One region of the Candidatus Thiodiazotropha endoloripes genome, then DNA from elsewhere that is predicted to be linked to it. Evidence: predicted binding sites of a transcription regulator. Region 1 holds the regulator's gene; each other region holds the start of a gene.

Region 1 (3,213 bases):
AGATACTGAGACAGGTCGCGACTCAGATCCACGAATTCTTCTTTATCCAACATGCGGGAACGCAGTCGCTCCCACTGCTCCGAAAGCTCAGTGGACTGTTTTTCGATTCCCTCGATCAACGGCATGCTCTTCTCCACTGCCGTGAGGGTACGATCCGCTGACTGCTCGGTCATGGTTATGACATAGGTCAACCGCTCCTTGGCATCCGGTATTTCCACAGTGGTCATGTCACTGATTTTGGCATCAAGTAAAAAACCGTTGATTGCATCATGCAGTTCACGGGTCAAACGACCGACTTCGAGGAACAACTGATCGTTACTTGCGGGGGTTGTTAAAGATGCAATCAGTCTCTCAGACTCTTTGTGATCGCCCGATTCCAAGCTGGCTACCAATGCTCTTGCCGTCTCTAACCGCTGCTGGTTATCCTGATTTTGCCCCATATTGATAAACTCCAGGCGATGGAAGCTCAACCCACACGTTCAAAGATCTTGTTGATCTTCTCTTCCAGGGTCGTAGCGGTGAAGGGTTTGACGACGTAACCGTTGACGCCGGCTTGAGCCGCTTCGATGATCTGCTCACGTTTTGATTCGGCAGTGACCATTAAAACCGGCAGACCGGCAAGCTTTTCGTCTGCCCGCACGGCTTTCAACAGATCGATACCGGTCATACCGGGCATATTCCAGTCGGAGACCAGAAAATCGAAATTACCGCTCTGCAGCATCGGCAGCGCCGTCAGACCGTCATCTGCTTCCTGGGTATTGTTGAAACCCAGATCACGTAGCAAGTTTTTGATAATACGCCTCATGGTGGAGAAATCGTCCACAATCAGGATCTTCATGTTTTTATCCAATGCTCACTCCCTCCTGCATATCACCGGTGATTTCCAAACTCGGCACACACAGGCCAACCAATTACTACTCTTCGTCACGTACCAGTGAGAGCCAGTCCGTCAAACGTGAACGGAGACGCAGAGTTGCCTGACTGTGTATCTGACAGACTCTGGATTCACTGACACCCAGCACATGGCCGATTTCACGAAGGTTCATTTCATCATCGTAATACATCGCGATTACCAATCGCTCCCGCTCCGGCAGGCTTGCAATCGCCTCCGCAAGCGCCTTCTTGAACGCATCCTTCTGCAAGCCATCGAACGGACTGTCCATCGGGCCTTCCCGGGTAGCCGGAAAACCGTCACTGACAGCGGTCAGTTCATCCAAACTGAAGATCCGGCAGCCGGTCGAATCCTGGAGAATCTGGTGATAATCCTCCAGACTCATATCCAGCGCTTTCGCCACTTCAACATCCCGGGCATCCCGGCCTTCGTTGTTTTCGATCTCACGCATCGCTTCCGCCACCATGCGTGCCTTTCGATGCACGGATCGTGGTGTCCAGTCGCTGCGTCTGATCTCATCCAGCATGGCGCCACGAATGCGGATACCCGCATAGGTTTCGAAGCTGGCACCCTGAGTGGGATCATAATTCTTACTCGCCTCAAGCAGGCCCAACATGCCGGCCTGTATCAGATCATCAGACTGCACATTGGGTGGTAGCCGATTCATCAGATGATAAGCAATCCTCTTCACCAGTCCTGCATGCTGATCAACCAGATCATTGTAGCTTTGCTGTTTTTGCACGGCGGTGTATGTCGCTAAACCGTTCACCGTCTTACTCCCCATTTTGGCTTGAAAATTGGATCAGGCGTTCGACAAAAAACTGCAGATCCCCACTGACTCCGGTTGGTACAGGCCAGTTATCGGCCTTTTTAGCTAAATTCTTGAACGCCTGCGCTACTCTGGAGCGAGGAAAAGCCTCGACAACCGGTTTTTGGCTCTTTACCGCCTTTCTGAGCTGCTCATCAAAAGGAATACTCCCCATGTAACTGAGCATAACATCAAGGTACTGATCGGTGACCCGACACATCTTATTGTATAGGTCCCTGCCCTCCTGGACGCTCTTCACCATATTCGCCAGTATACGAAATCGACTGATGCCATGCTCACGATTTAACAACTTGATAATCGCATAGGCATCGGTGATCGAGGCCGGTTCGTCACACACCACCACAATCTGCTCCTGAGCAGCCCGGCTGAAGCTGATCACCAGATCGGAGATGCCGGCTGCCGTATCGATCAGCAGCACATCCACATCGTTGGCCACCTCGCTGAACGCATGGATCAACCCGGCGTTTTCAGCACGCGACATTTCAGCCATATGCTGCATACCGGACGCCCCGGGCACGACTTTCATGCCTTTCGGTCCGGTAACAATGATATCTTCCAGTGAAGACTCCCCCCGCATCACGTGGGAGAGATTGTGTTCAGCATGTAATCCGAGTACCACATCCAGATTGGCGAGACCCATATCCGCATCCAGTAGCATGACCCTTCGCCCGAGTTCTTGCAAGGCCACACCGAGATTGGCGGAGATATTGGTTTTGCCTACCCCACCTTTACCTCCGGTGACAGCGATCACTCTGACGGGTTCTGGATTCACCATTCTGCGCAGTCCGGTAGCCTGATCTTCGATCTGTTCAGACATTTGCATGTTCACTCGTTCCTCCGAAGGCCATAGCCAGATACTCCTCATCGGGTTGATGCTCTGTCTGTTGCGTCATTTCAACAGCCTGCCGAATTAATTGCTCTGCCCGGGCGACCTGAATATCTTCAGGCACCCGCTGACCGTTTGTGGTGAATGCCAGAGGCAACCGGGACTCCAATAGTGCGGAGACCACGCCACCCAGTGAAGCGGCTTCATCCATTTTGGTCAGAATCGCGCCAATCGGGGCAATCGCACCAAATGAACGTATTGCATGGCTCAACGCTCTCCGCTGGGTGGTTGCCGAGAGGGTTAGCAGCGCCTTGACCGGATGATTGCCCTGCTTCAGCAGGCCGAGTCGCTCTGTCAGTTTCAGATCCCGTTGCCCCATGCCGGCGGTGTCGATCAACACCAGCCGCTTTTCGGAAAAAGCATGCAGTGCACTGCTCAGCTCTTCGGCTGTAGCCGCACTGCGAACCGGCACATCGAGAATCTGACCATAATTCTGTAGTTGTTCCTGGGCGCCGATTCGATAGCTGTCGGCTGAGATCAAGGCGAGGTGACGATTACCGTGACGCAGGCAGAATTTGGCGGCCAGCTTGGCGATGGTGGTGGTTTTGCCCACACCAGTGGGGCCGACCAGGGCCAATACCCCACCCGCATTCAGCAGGTCATTGC
Region 2 (3,213 bases), 120 kb from region 1:
TTCCAGTGCGGTACCCGCCTGAGCCGCCTGGTTAAGTGTCTCTACCGCATCGTCCCGACGTTCCTCCATCATACCGGCTGTATTGCGTGCACCCTCCTGCAGGCGTTCAATGATATCGTTGATTTCACGGGTAGAAGATTGGGTACGGCTGGCCAGGGTTCGGACCTCATCGGCAACCACAGCGAAGCCTCTGCCCATTTCACCGGCGCGCGCTGCTTCGATGGCCGCATTCAAGGCCAGCAGATTGGTCTGCTCGGCAATTCCCTTGATGACAGACACCACAACACCAACCTGGGCGGTCTCCTCCTCAAGCGCTTTCATATCGTTACTCGCCTGCTCAACACCCTGAGATAGAGTTTCGATCGCCTGCAGCGTCTGATCGACTACCTGACTGCCATGTTTTGCCTGATCATCGGCGTTTTCAGCCGCTGTCGCGGCACCCGCTGCACTCTCTGCAACACTTTTCACGGTCGCTGTCATCTCCGTCATGGCGGTTGCCACCTGTCTCATCGCCTCATCCTGTTGATCAGCCGTGGCTTTGGAAGCTTGCGAGACTTCAGCCAGCTCCGCTGAAAATGTGTTCATCTGTCGGGAGGAGTTTGCAACCTCGCGTACCAGGCTTTGGGTTTCCGAGGCAAACTGATTGAAACCGCTCGCCAACCTCTCCAGCTCAACCCCACCCGCCAACGGCAGACGCTGCGTAAGATCTCCATCTCCGGCACCAATCAACTCCAGGCCATCAGCAACTCGGTTGATACTGCATATAATGTTACGGCTGATCAGAAAATTCAGCAGCAACCCAATCACCAGCGCTATCACCCCAAGACCGGTACCGGCCATAAAGATATCCGCTACCTCCGTCTTGACGGCTTGCTGGGTAATCGCGGTACGTTCAGTTTCAGCAATGATCAAAGGTTGCAGGCGTTTGCGGATATTACCCCAGCTCTTCTGCACCTTAGAGGTAAACAGCTGCTTTGCCTCATCACGCCTGCCCTCGTCGATATAGTTGATGACTGCCAGGGCATTCGGCAGACATTGCGCCCAGAGTTCTGAGATCTCTTTGACCTTCGCGTAGCCAGTCGGGTCATCCCCATAGAGCGTTTTCACGGCATCCAGCGCCTGATCGAACTGTTCACCAGCCTTGGCTGCAACTTTTGCAGGTGGAACCAGGCTGGGGACCATCACTTTTTTCGCTGCGGCAATGACTGCCTGGGAGCCCTCAGCCTGCATGGTACGCAGTAGCTCAATGCGTTTTTGATCTTGTTCAATAAAGCTGGTGAAGTGCTGACTGACCTGATCAGTTCCGGTAAGTGTGTAGTAGAGAGCAAATATAAAGAGTGCTGACGTGATGCCTGTCACTGCCATCAGTTTTGCACGAATAGAAAGACCAGCGCCGATCATGGCATAACACCTCCAAGTAAAAAAACGATCTTAGACAAGTCAATGTCTATGGCACTCTAACGGCATGCTGCATCATATCTTAAGCACGCCATCTTACTGTATTGATGGGAAAAATCGAAAAAGCAGAGTCAATCATAGAGATTACAGATCAATGCCATGGTTATGCTTAAAACTGACCAATGAAATGATAGTCAACAACAGATGCCGGGATGGGCGGATTGCCTGCCGACAGCTGGCCTGAAAAAGGTAAGGCAGAATAATCAACAGCAGCAGGATTGAAATGGATCTACCTGACGAGTGGTAGAGAAGATCCCCAGAGGGTCAGGTTAAGGCTTGATGTCAACCCGGCGACGGCAAGCGAACTATTGGTCGCCGGGTTATTCGCGATCAGTAGGAAGTGATCTGAGTGAGATCCAACAGGGTGGTCGTATCAGAATCGGCTGAGTGGGTTAAAACCACATTCAGCAGATTATCCAGCCCCAGGGTTACATCCATGGCAACCAGACAGGCGATATTTGCCTCGCCATTGGTGAAATTCGTCATGCAATTGCGTTGCTGTAACTGGGTAGTGGGTGTGAATTCAACTGCCGCATCCACAGCAAACCTTAAATTGCCATCGGCTTGCAGACTGAGTTCCACATCGAAAAGCGTACTCCCACCCAGTGAGACACAAGGCAGATGCAGGTTGCCGTTCATGAAATAGGTTGGTCTGCAGGCGGTTGGGATCTGGGACTCCAGAACCGGACCGACTCTCAAAGAGGCGCTGTCATCCTCATTGGGGATGGAACTGATTGTATTGACATTGTAGGTGACCACATCACCATCCCTGTCCATCACCAAACCACCAAGCCCCCTACCAGTGGAGACCTGAACCGCATTGGTGAAACCGCCGACCTGTTCAGGAATGGAGACGAAATCGGTGATACTGCTTTTCCAACGACCCCAGGTCCAGACACTGCCGTCAGAGAGGACAGCGGCACTTTGCCGATATCCAGCTGAGATGTCATAGGCACCAGTCAACCCATGTACCTGGGTTGCACTATTACTGTTCTCGAAACTGCCATCGCCAAGTTGGCCGTAGCCATTTTTACCCCAGGCCCAGATGGTACCGTCAGCACGCAAGGCCAAGGCATGATCGTAACCGCCATCGATCTGCACGATATCGGTCAGACCTTCGATCTGGGTCAGTTGATCAACGACCACAGAGTAGCCCAGAGTCTCGTCATAGAGACTCACCTGCTCCCAGGTCCAGACCGTACCGTCATTGCGCAATACATAGGGGTTATTGAGGGATACTGCAACCGACACCGCATTGTAAACCCCCATGATCTGCCGCGGTTCGTCATCGTTGAAGACACTGTTCAGGGCATATTCCCAAAGCGAACCGTCAGCGCCTACAGCCGCCATCGGCCATGGACCTGCCGCGACATCCACGATATTGCTGAATCCCCGAATCTGGAACGGCATGTAGTGTGTCATGCGACCGAGAACGTCACCCCATACCCAGACCGTGCCGTCAGACAGTGCCGCAGCTGACCATGAGTAGAAGTCATCCATGGAAATGTCGACGATATCGGCAATATCCATCGCTTTGACAGGTATCGTACTATCCTCTCCGGTGCTGTCTCCCAGTTCACCATTGCGGTTGTCACCCCAACCCCAGGCTGTACCGTCCGAGGCACGTACCACGAAACCCACTTCATTCCCACCTTCCAGCAACGGCTTGGCTGCCTGGGCCTGACTGAAAATTGATATCGACAGAATGGCCAGGATCCCGCTTGCCACATTTTTCCAAGAGAAGACTTTCACTGA
Region 3 (3,213 bases), on a different contig from region 1:
GCTGCCGGAGACCGCCGTTATGGCATCGATCAGGGATTCATCCTCCACCCAGCGGGTCATTCCGACGGCGCGCAGAATGCTCTCAGCCTGATTTCGCTGATGCTCGTTTACCGATGCACCCGCATAGAGTCCTGTCGCACCGGATTGAATCATCGCCGGTGTGTTGGGCATGCTGCGTACCAGCGGCAGCTCTGAGCCGAGCCAATCGGCCAGTGCACCAGCTGTGATTCCCGCCGCAATAGAGATGACCAGGGGTTTGTTTTGCTGCAGCGCCGGGGCCAATGCCCGGGCCACTGGCTCCATGATCTGGGGTTTGACGGCCAGCACTACGATTTCAGCCTGAGCCACGGACAGATTGTTGTCCGGTTCGGTGGTAACGCCATAGCGGGCGGCCAACTGGCTCAACTTGTCCAGGTCTGGATCACTGACAGTGATCGCCCGATTCTCATATTCGTCGGCGATCAGGCCGCCGATCAGGCTGGTTGCCATGTTGCCGCCACCGATGAATGTAATTTTATCGCTTTTCATGCTGCGGTTCTGTCCGTATGGATTTTGTACAGGTGCCAAGTGAGGCTTCTACTATTGTCACTTAACATGGGGCACCACACTAGTTATAGTTTCGCGGGCCAAAAATTGCGGTGCCGATTCTGACGATGGTCGAACCTTCGCAGATTGCATCCTCCAGATCGTCAGACATTCCCATGGATAGGGTGTTCAGGGGATTATCCGCTGTCTTCAGCTGGTCACGCAATATGTGTAACAGTTTCAGTGACTGCTTGGGGTCTTCAGTCTCTGCAACCGGTGCCGGTATGGTCATCAATCCCCTGACAATGATCCTGTCCAGCTGTTGGTAGGCGGGTAGCAATTGTGCCAGCTCTTCTGGTGAGTGCCCGTCCTTACTCGCCTCGCCACTGGTATTCACCTGCAGGCAGATGTTCAGGGGCGACATCCCCTCCGGGCGCTGTTGACTCAGGCGGGTGGCGTGTTTCAGGCTGGCGACACTGTGTACCCAGTCGAAGTGTTCGGCGATCGGCCTGGTTTTGTTGCTCTGGATACGGCCGATAAAATGCCAGCAGAGGTTGAGCTCGGCCAGTTGCTCGATTTTACTTATCGCCTCCTGCAGGTAGTTTTCACCGAACATTCTCTGGCCCAGGACGGCCAGTGCGCGAATCTCCTCGCTGCTGCGGGTCTTGCTGACGGCCAGCAGCTCCACAGAGTCGGTTTCCCGCTGACAGGCTGCGGTTGCCTGCTGGATGCGCTGCTCTACAGCCTCGAAGCGTTGTCGCAGTTGATCGGGAGTTGATACGGTGTTGTCTGTCACGTTCGTCTTCAGGCCTATGCCTTGTTTGCAGGGCGAAAAGTTAATTGTCAGGCGGTTTGGTATATCATTAATCCCGTAGTACGTTCTACACTGCAAATGCGGTCAGGCTGATGCCATTTCAAGTCCAGGCGCCGGTTAAATATATCTGTCTGGATGTCGATAAGGGGATAATGGCCGTCCGGCTGGAGATAGAGTACCACGATTTGCGATCAACAATGGTAGGCTTGACAAGCCTGAGTACAACGGGGGAATGAATGGATATCGCTGAACTATTGGCCTTCAGTGTCAAACACAACGCATCTGATTTACACCTTTCCGCTGGTTTGCCGCCAATGATCCGTGTAGATGGAGACATTCGCCGCATCAACGTTCCGGCGCTTGAACATAAGGTGGTGCATGCCCTGGTGTATGACATCATGAACGACAAGCAGCGAAAGGATTTTGAAGAGTTTCTGGAAAACGACTTCTCCTTTGAGATCCCCGGGCTTGCCCGCTTTCGTGTCAATGCCTTCAATCAGGCCCGTGGCGCATCCGCGGTATTTCGTACCATCCCCTCCAAGGTGTTGACCCTGGATGATCTGGGCTGCCCTCAGATCTTCAGGGACATTGTCGATGTGCCTCGTGGACTGGTGTTGGTTACCGGCCCGACAGGTTCCGGTAAGTCGACGACGCTTGCCGCCATGATGGACTACAAAAACGACAATGATTACTCCCACATTCTTACCATCGAAGATCCGATCGAATTCGTCCACAGCAGTAAAAAGTGTCTGATCAATCAGCGTGAGGTCCACAGGGATACCCTGGGTTTCGCCGAAGCTCTGCGTTCTGCGCTACGTGAGGATCCGGATATCATCCTGGTGGGTGAGTTGCGTGACCTTGAAACCATCCGTTTGGCACTGACAGCGGCCGAGACCGGCCATCTGGTATTCGGGACTCTGCACACCAGTTCGGCAGCGAAGACCATCGACCGTATCATCGATGTGTTCCCGGCTGGTGAGAAGTCGATGGTTCGCTCCATGCTTTCCGAGTCTTTGCGCTCGGTGGTCGCCCAGACCCTTCTGAAAAAGATCGGTGGAGGTCGAATCGCCGCCTGGGAGATTATGGTGGGTACACCGGCGATCCGAAATCTGATCCGTGAGGATAAGGTGGCGCAGATGTATTCAGCGATTCAGACCGGTCAGGCGGCAGGCATGCAGACCATGGACCAGGCGCTGAAAGAGCTGGTACAGAAGGGTGTGGTCAGCCGTCTGGATGCCAAGGCAAAAGCGCAGAACAAGGATCAGTTTTAGTCTGATGTTGTATCATTAATACAATCAGGATTAACAATCACTCTTGCAGGTAGAACCCCAGGGTCGATTGAAATCGTGTCAACAGGCCCCAGGCTCTCGTCCCAACAGCTGACGCTTTGGGATCAGCCTATGAATACGAGTGTAAAGAGGACAAGACTATGGAACTGAACACACTCCTAGCCATGATGGTCAAGAACAAGGCCTCGGATCTCTTCATTACCGCTGGACGGGAGCCTTCAATCAAAGTTGATGGCAAGATTCATCCGGTCAACAAGACGGCACTGACCGCTCAGCAGACCAAAACACTGACCTACAGCATCATGACCGATGCCCAGCAGAAAGAGTTTGATGAAACCCATGAATGCAACTTTGCCATCAGTGCAAAAAAGGTTGGTCGGTTTCGTGTCAGCGCCTTTGTCCAGCGGGATGCGGTGGGCATGGTACTGCGACGTATAGAGACCAATATCCCGAGCCTTGAATCCCTCTATCTTCCTTCAATACTGCAGGATCTCTCCATGGCCAAGCGTGGCCTGGTGATCTTCGTCGGGGCGACGGGTACCGGTAAGTCGACCTCTCTGGCCGCCATGATCGGCTATCGAAATA
Region 4 (3,213 bases), on a different contig from region 1:
CCAAAGCCGGTAAGCCACTGCTGATCATCGCTGAAGACGTGGAAGGTGAAGCCCTGGCCACACTGGTGGTCAACAACCTGCGCGGAATCGTCAAAGTGACTGCGGTCAAAGCCCCTGGTTTCGGCGATCGTCGTAAAGCCATGCTGCAGGATATCGCGATCCTCACCGGTGGTACCGTGATCTCTGAAGAGGTCGGTCTGTCACTTGAGAAGGCTACTCTGGATGACCTGGGCAGCGCCAAGAAAGTGACCATTACCAAAGAAGAGACCACCGTCATCGATGGTGCTGGCGTGGAAGGCGATATCAAAGCCCGCGTCGAGCAGATTCGTTCACAGATCGAAGAGACCTCTTCCGACTATGATCGTGAAAAGCTGCAGGAGCGGGTTGCTAAGCTCGCCGGCGGTGTTGCGGTGATTAAGGTTGGTGCCGCCACCGAGGTGGAGATGAAAGAGAAGAAGGCACGTGTTGAGGATGCCCTGCATGCAACCCGTGCAGCCGTTGAAGAAGGGGTAGTCCCCGGCGGTGGTGTTGCTCTGGTTCGTTCGCTCTCTGCACTGGCCGAGCTGCAGGGTGAAAACCACGACCAGGACGTGGGTATCGGCATTGCCCGCCGCTCTATGGAAGAGCCGCTGCGTCAGATCGTTGCCAATGCCGGTGGCGAGCCATCGGTGGTTCTGGACAAGGTGCGCGGCGGCGAAGGCAACTTCGGTTTCAATGCCTCCAATGACACCTATGGCGACATGATGGAGATGGGTATCCTGGATCCTACCAAGGTTACCCGTTCTGCGCTGCAGAATGCCTCTTCCGTGGCCGGCCTGATGGTCACCACCGAGTGCATGGTCGCTGATGAGCCCAAGGATGAAGCGGCTGCTCCTCCTATGGGTGATATGGGCGGCATGGGCGGTATGGGCGGCATGATGTAATTGCCTCTCAGCACTCTCGAGGCCTGTTAACAGGCCCCGAAATGGCTCGAAAAACCCCGTCTCCGCCAGGAGGCGGGGTTTTTTTTGTGAACTCTGTTTATGGAGCTAAATAAATTTCAGATTTTGCCGTTACGTCTTATGGCTAAGTAATTAACGCACAGGGACGCGCAATTCTCTCCTGAGGTGTTAAAAAATGTTCCGCAATATCGGCATTTCCGCGCGGTTTGTGATTGCTACCGTTGTTGCTGTAATGGTTGTTCTAGCTATTACCCTCGTCACCACATTCAACTACATGGGCGGTATCCTGAGTGCCTCCGAGAAGAATGAGATGAGTGAAATCTACCAGAATGTGGTCGCAGGTATCGATTCGGAAGGTCGCTTGGCGCGTGCCATGAGTGCCCTTGTGGCTGGTATCCCTGATGTGCAGGAGGCGTTTGCCGACAAGGACCGGGAGACCCTGCATGACCTGTTCGTGCCAGGTTTCGCCAAGCTGAAGAAGGAGTACGGGGTGCGCCAGTTCCAGTTTCATGAGCCTCCCGCCACCTCCTATTTACGTGTCCACAAGCCGGCAAAGTTCGGCGATGACCTTTCCAGTTTTCGTCTCACCGTAGTGGAAGGCAATAACAGCAAAAAACCGATTCAGGGATTGGAGGTCGGTGTTGCCGGTCTGGGAATTCGCGGTCTGGTGCCGGTCAGTAACCAGGGAAAGCATATCGGCACGGTCGAGTTCGGCATGTCCTTTGGACAGGCCTTTTTCGATGAGTATGCCCAGAGCCATGATGTGGATCTGGAACTCTACATCGACCGTAAAGGCAACATGGACCGCTTCGCCTCCACCATGGAGGGCAATGAGCTGATTGCCAAAGATCAATTGGGCCAGATACTGCGGGGTGACGGTCTCTATGGACGGGGTGAGCTGAAGGGTAAGCCGGTGGCTTACTATGCCGCGAATGTCACCAACTATTCCGGTGATCCGATCGGTGTGCTGCTGGTGGCGAAAGATCGTTCCGAAGCCGCTGAAGCGTTTACCCAGCTGACCTGGATACTGCTTGTCCTGGGGCTGGTATCGGTCGCGGTAATCGGCCTGCTGGTCTGGCTGATCAGTCGTGGTGTGGTGCAGCCGATCTGCAATGCCGCCGAGGCCATGGAGGGGATCGCCTCTGCGGATGGTGATCTGACGGTACGCATGGATGAGACCGGTGAGGACGAGGTGGCCCGTCTCTCCAAGGGCTATAACCGTTTTGCGGACAAAATCGAAGGTATGGTCAAGAACGTCTCCAACTCGGCGGGCAATCTGAGTGTGCAGATCGGTGAGTTTGCCAATCTGGCCGAGCATACCAACAGCGGTATCCGTAAGCAGCATGAACAGACAACCCAGGTGGCCACGGCAATGACCGAGATGTCGGCGACTGTGCACGAAGTGGCGCAGAACACCACCCAGACTGCCGAGGCGGCCCTTGAGGCTGACAAGCAGGCGAACTCCGGTCGCGAAGTGGTGATGGATGTGACCAAGAGCATCGATCGTCTGGCGACCGATGTGGGCAAGGCGGTTGATACGGTGCAGCATGTGGCCCAGGACAGCGAACGGATCGGTTCCGTGCTGGATGTAATCCGCGGCATCGCTGATCAGACCAATCTGCTGGCACTCAACGCTGCCATCGAGGCAGCGCGAGCCGGTGAGCAGGGACGGGGATTTGCCGTGGTGGCCGACGAGGTTCGCACGCTGGCCAAACGGACCCAGGATTCCACCGAAGAGATTCAGGAGATGATCGAGAGTCTGCAATCCGGAGTGCATGAGACGGTGGCCGTAATGGAGACCAGTCAGCAACAGGCCGCCGAGAGTGTGGATCAGGCTGAACGGGCTCATCAGTCACTTGAGGAGATTACCCAGGTAATCGACTCGATCTCCAGCATGAGTGCTCAGATCGCCACCGCGGCGGAGGAGCAGAGTGCGGTGGCTGAGGATATCAATCGCAACATCATCGAGATTACCCAGATCGCCGATGAGACCTCGAGGGATTCCGACCGCAGCTATGAAGCCAGCACCGATATGTCCTCTGAAGTGGACAAGCTGAGTCATTTGCTCGATCAGTTCAATATCGGCGATGGTAATGCCAAGCAGCTTCAGCAGGCGATGGTGGCCCATCTGAGCTGGAAGACCAAGCTGAGAGGGTTTCTGGATGGCAAGGGTGCGCTGGATGAGCGGGTTGCCTTCGATCATACCCAGTGCGGTTTCGGCAAGTGGTATCACACCCATGGTAAGCATGAGCTGAGCCATATCAGTGAGATC

Evidence for each region. The regulator FliA, encoded in region 1, starts transcription of late flagellar genes. The targets are predictions, from matches to a motif close to GCTAAAGTTNNNNNNNNNNCNGCCGATA.
Region 2: A3193_RS19330 (methyl-accepting chemotaxis protein) is a predicted target of FliA. The motif match lies at 1,459-1,486, and genes of this name have one in related genera.
Region 3: A3193_RS13075 (type IV pilus twitching motility protein PilT) is a predicted target of FliA. The motif match lies at 1,456-1,483, and genes of this name have one in related genera.
Region 4: A3193_RS14620 (methyl-accepting chemotaxis protein) is a predicted target of FliA. The motif match lies at 1,028-1,055, and genes of this name have one in related genera.

Annotation. Positions count from the first base shown of each region.
Region 1 covers NZ_LVJW01000007.1:85,717-88,929, reverse strand. The annotation lists gene A3193_RS18825 (protein phosphatase CheZ) at 1-440, opposite strand, end outside; gene cheY (chemotaxis response regulator CheY) at 467-838, opposite strand; gene A3193_RS18815 (RNA polymerase sigma factor FliA) at 915-1,661, opposite strand; gene A3193_RS18810 (MinD/ParA family protein) at 1,666-2,544, opposite strand; gene flhF (flagellar biosynthesis GTPase FlhF) at 2,531-3,213, opposite strand, start outside.
Region 2 covers NZ_LVJW01000007.1:205,327-208,539, reverse strand. The annotation lists gene A3193_RS19330 (methyl-accepting chemotaxis protein) at 1-1,401, opposite strand, end outside; gene A3193_RS19325 (RCC1 domain-containing protein) at 1,789-3,210, opposite strand.
Region 3 covers NZ_LVJW01000006.1:553,518-556,730, reverse strand. The annotation lists gene proC (pyrroline-5-carboxylate reductase) at 1-528, opposite strand, end outside; gene A3193_RS13080 (YggS family pyridoxal phosphate-dependent enzyme) at 608-1,321, opposite strand; gene A3193_RS13075 (type IV pilus twitching motility protein PilT) at 1,576-2,610, shown strand; gene A3193_RS13070 (PilT/PilU family type 4a pilus ATPase) at 2,769-3,213, shown strand, end outside.
Region 4 covers NZ_LVJW01000006.1:881,677-884,889, reverse strand. The annotation lists gene groL (chaperonin GroEL) at 1-923, shown strand, start outside; gene A3193_RS14620 (methyl-accepting chemotaxis protein) at 1,117-3,213, shown strand, end outside.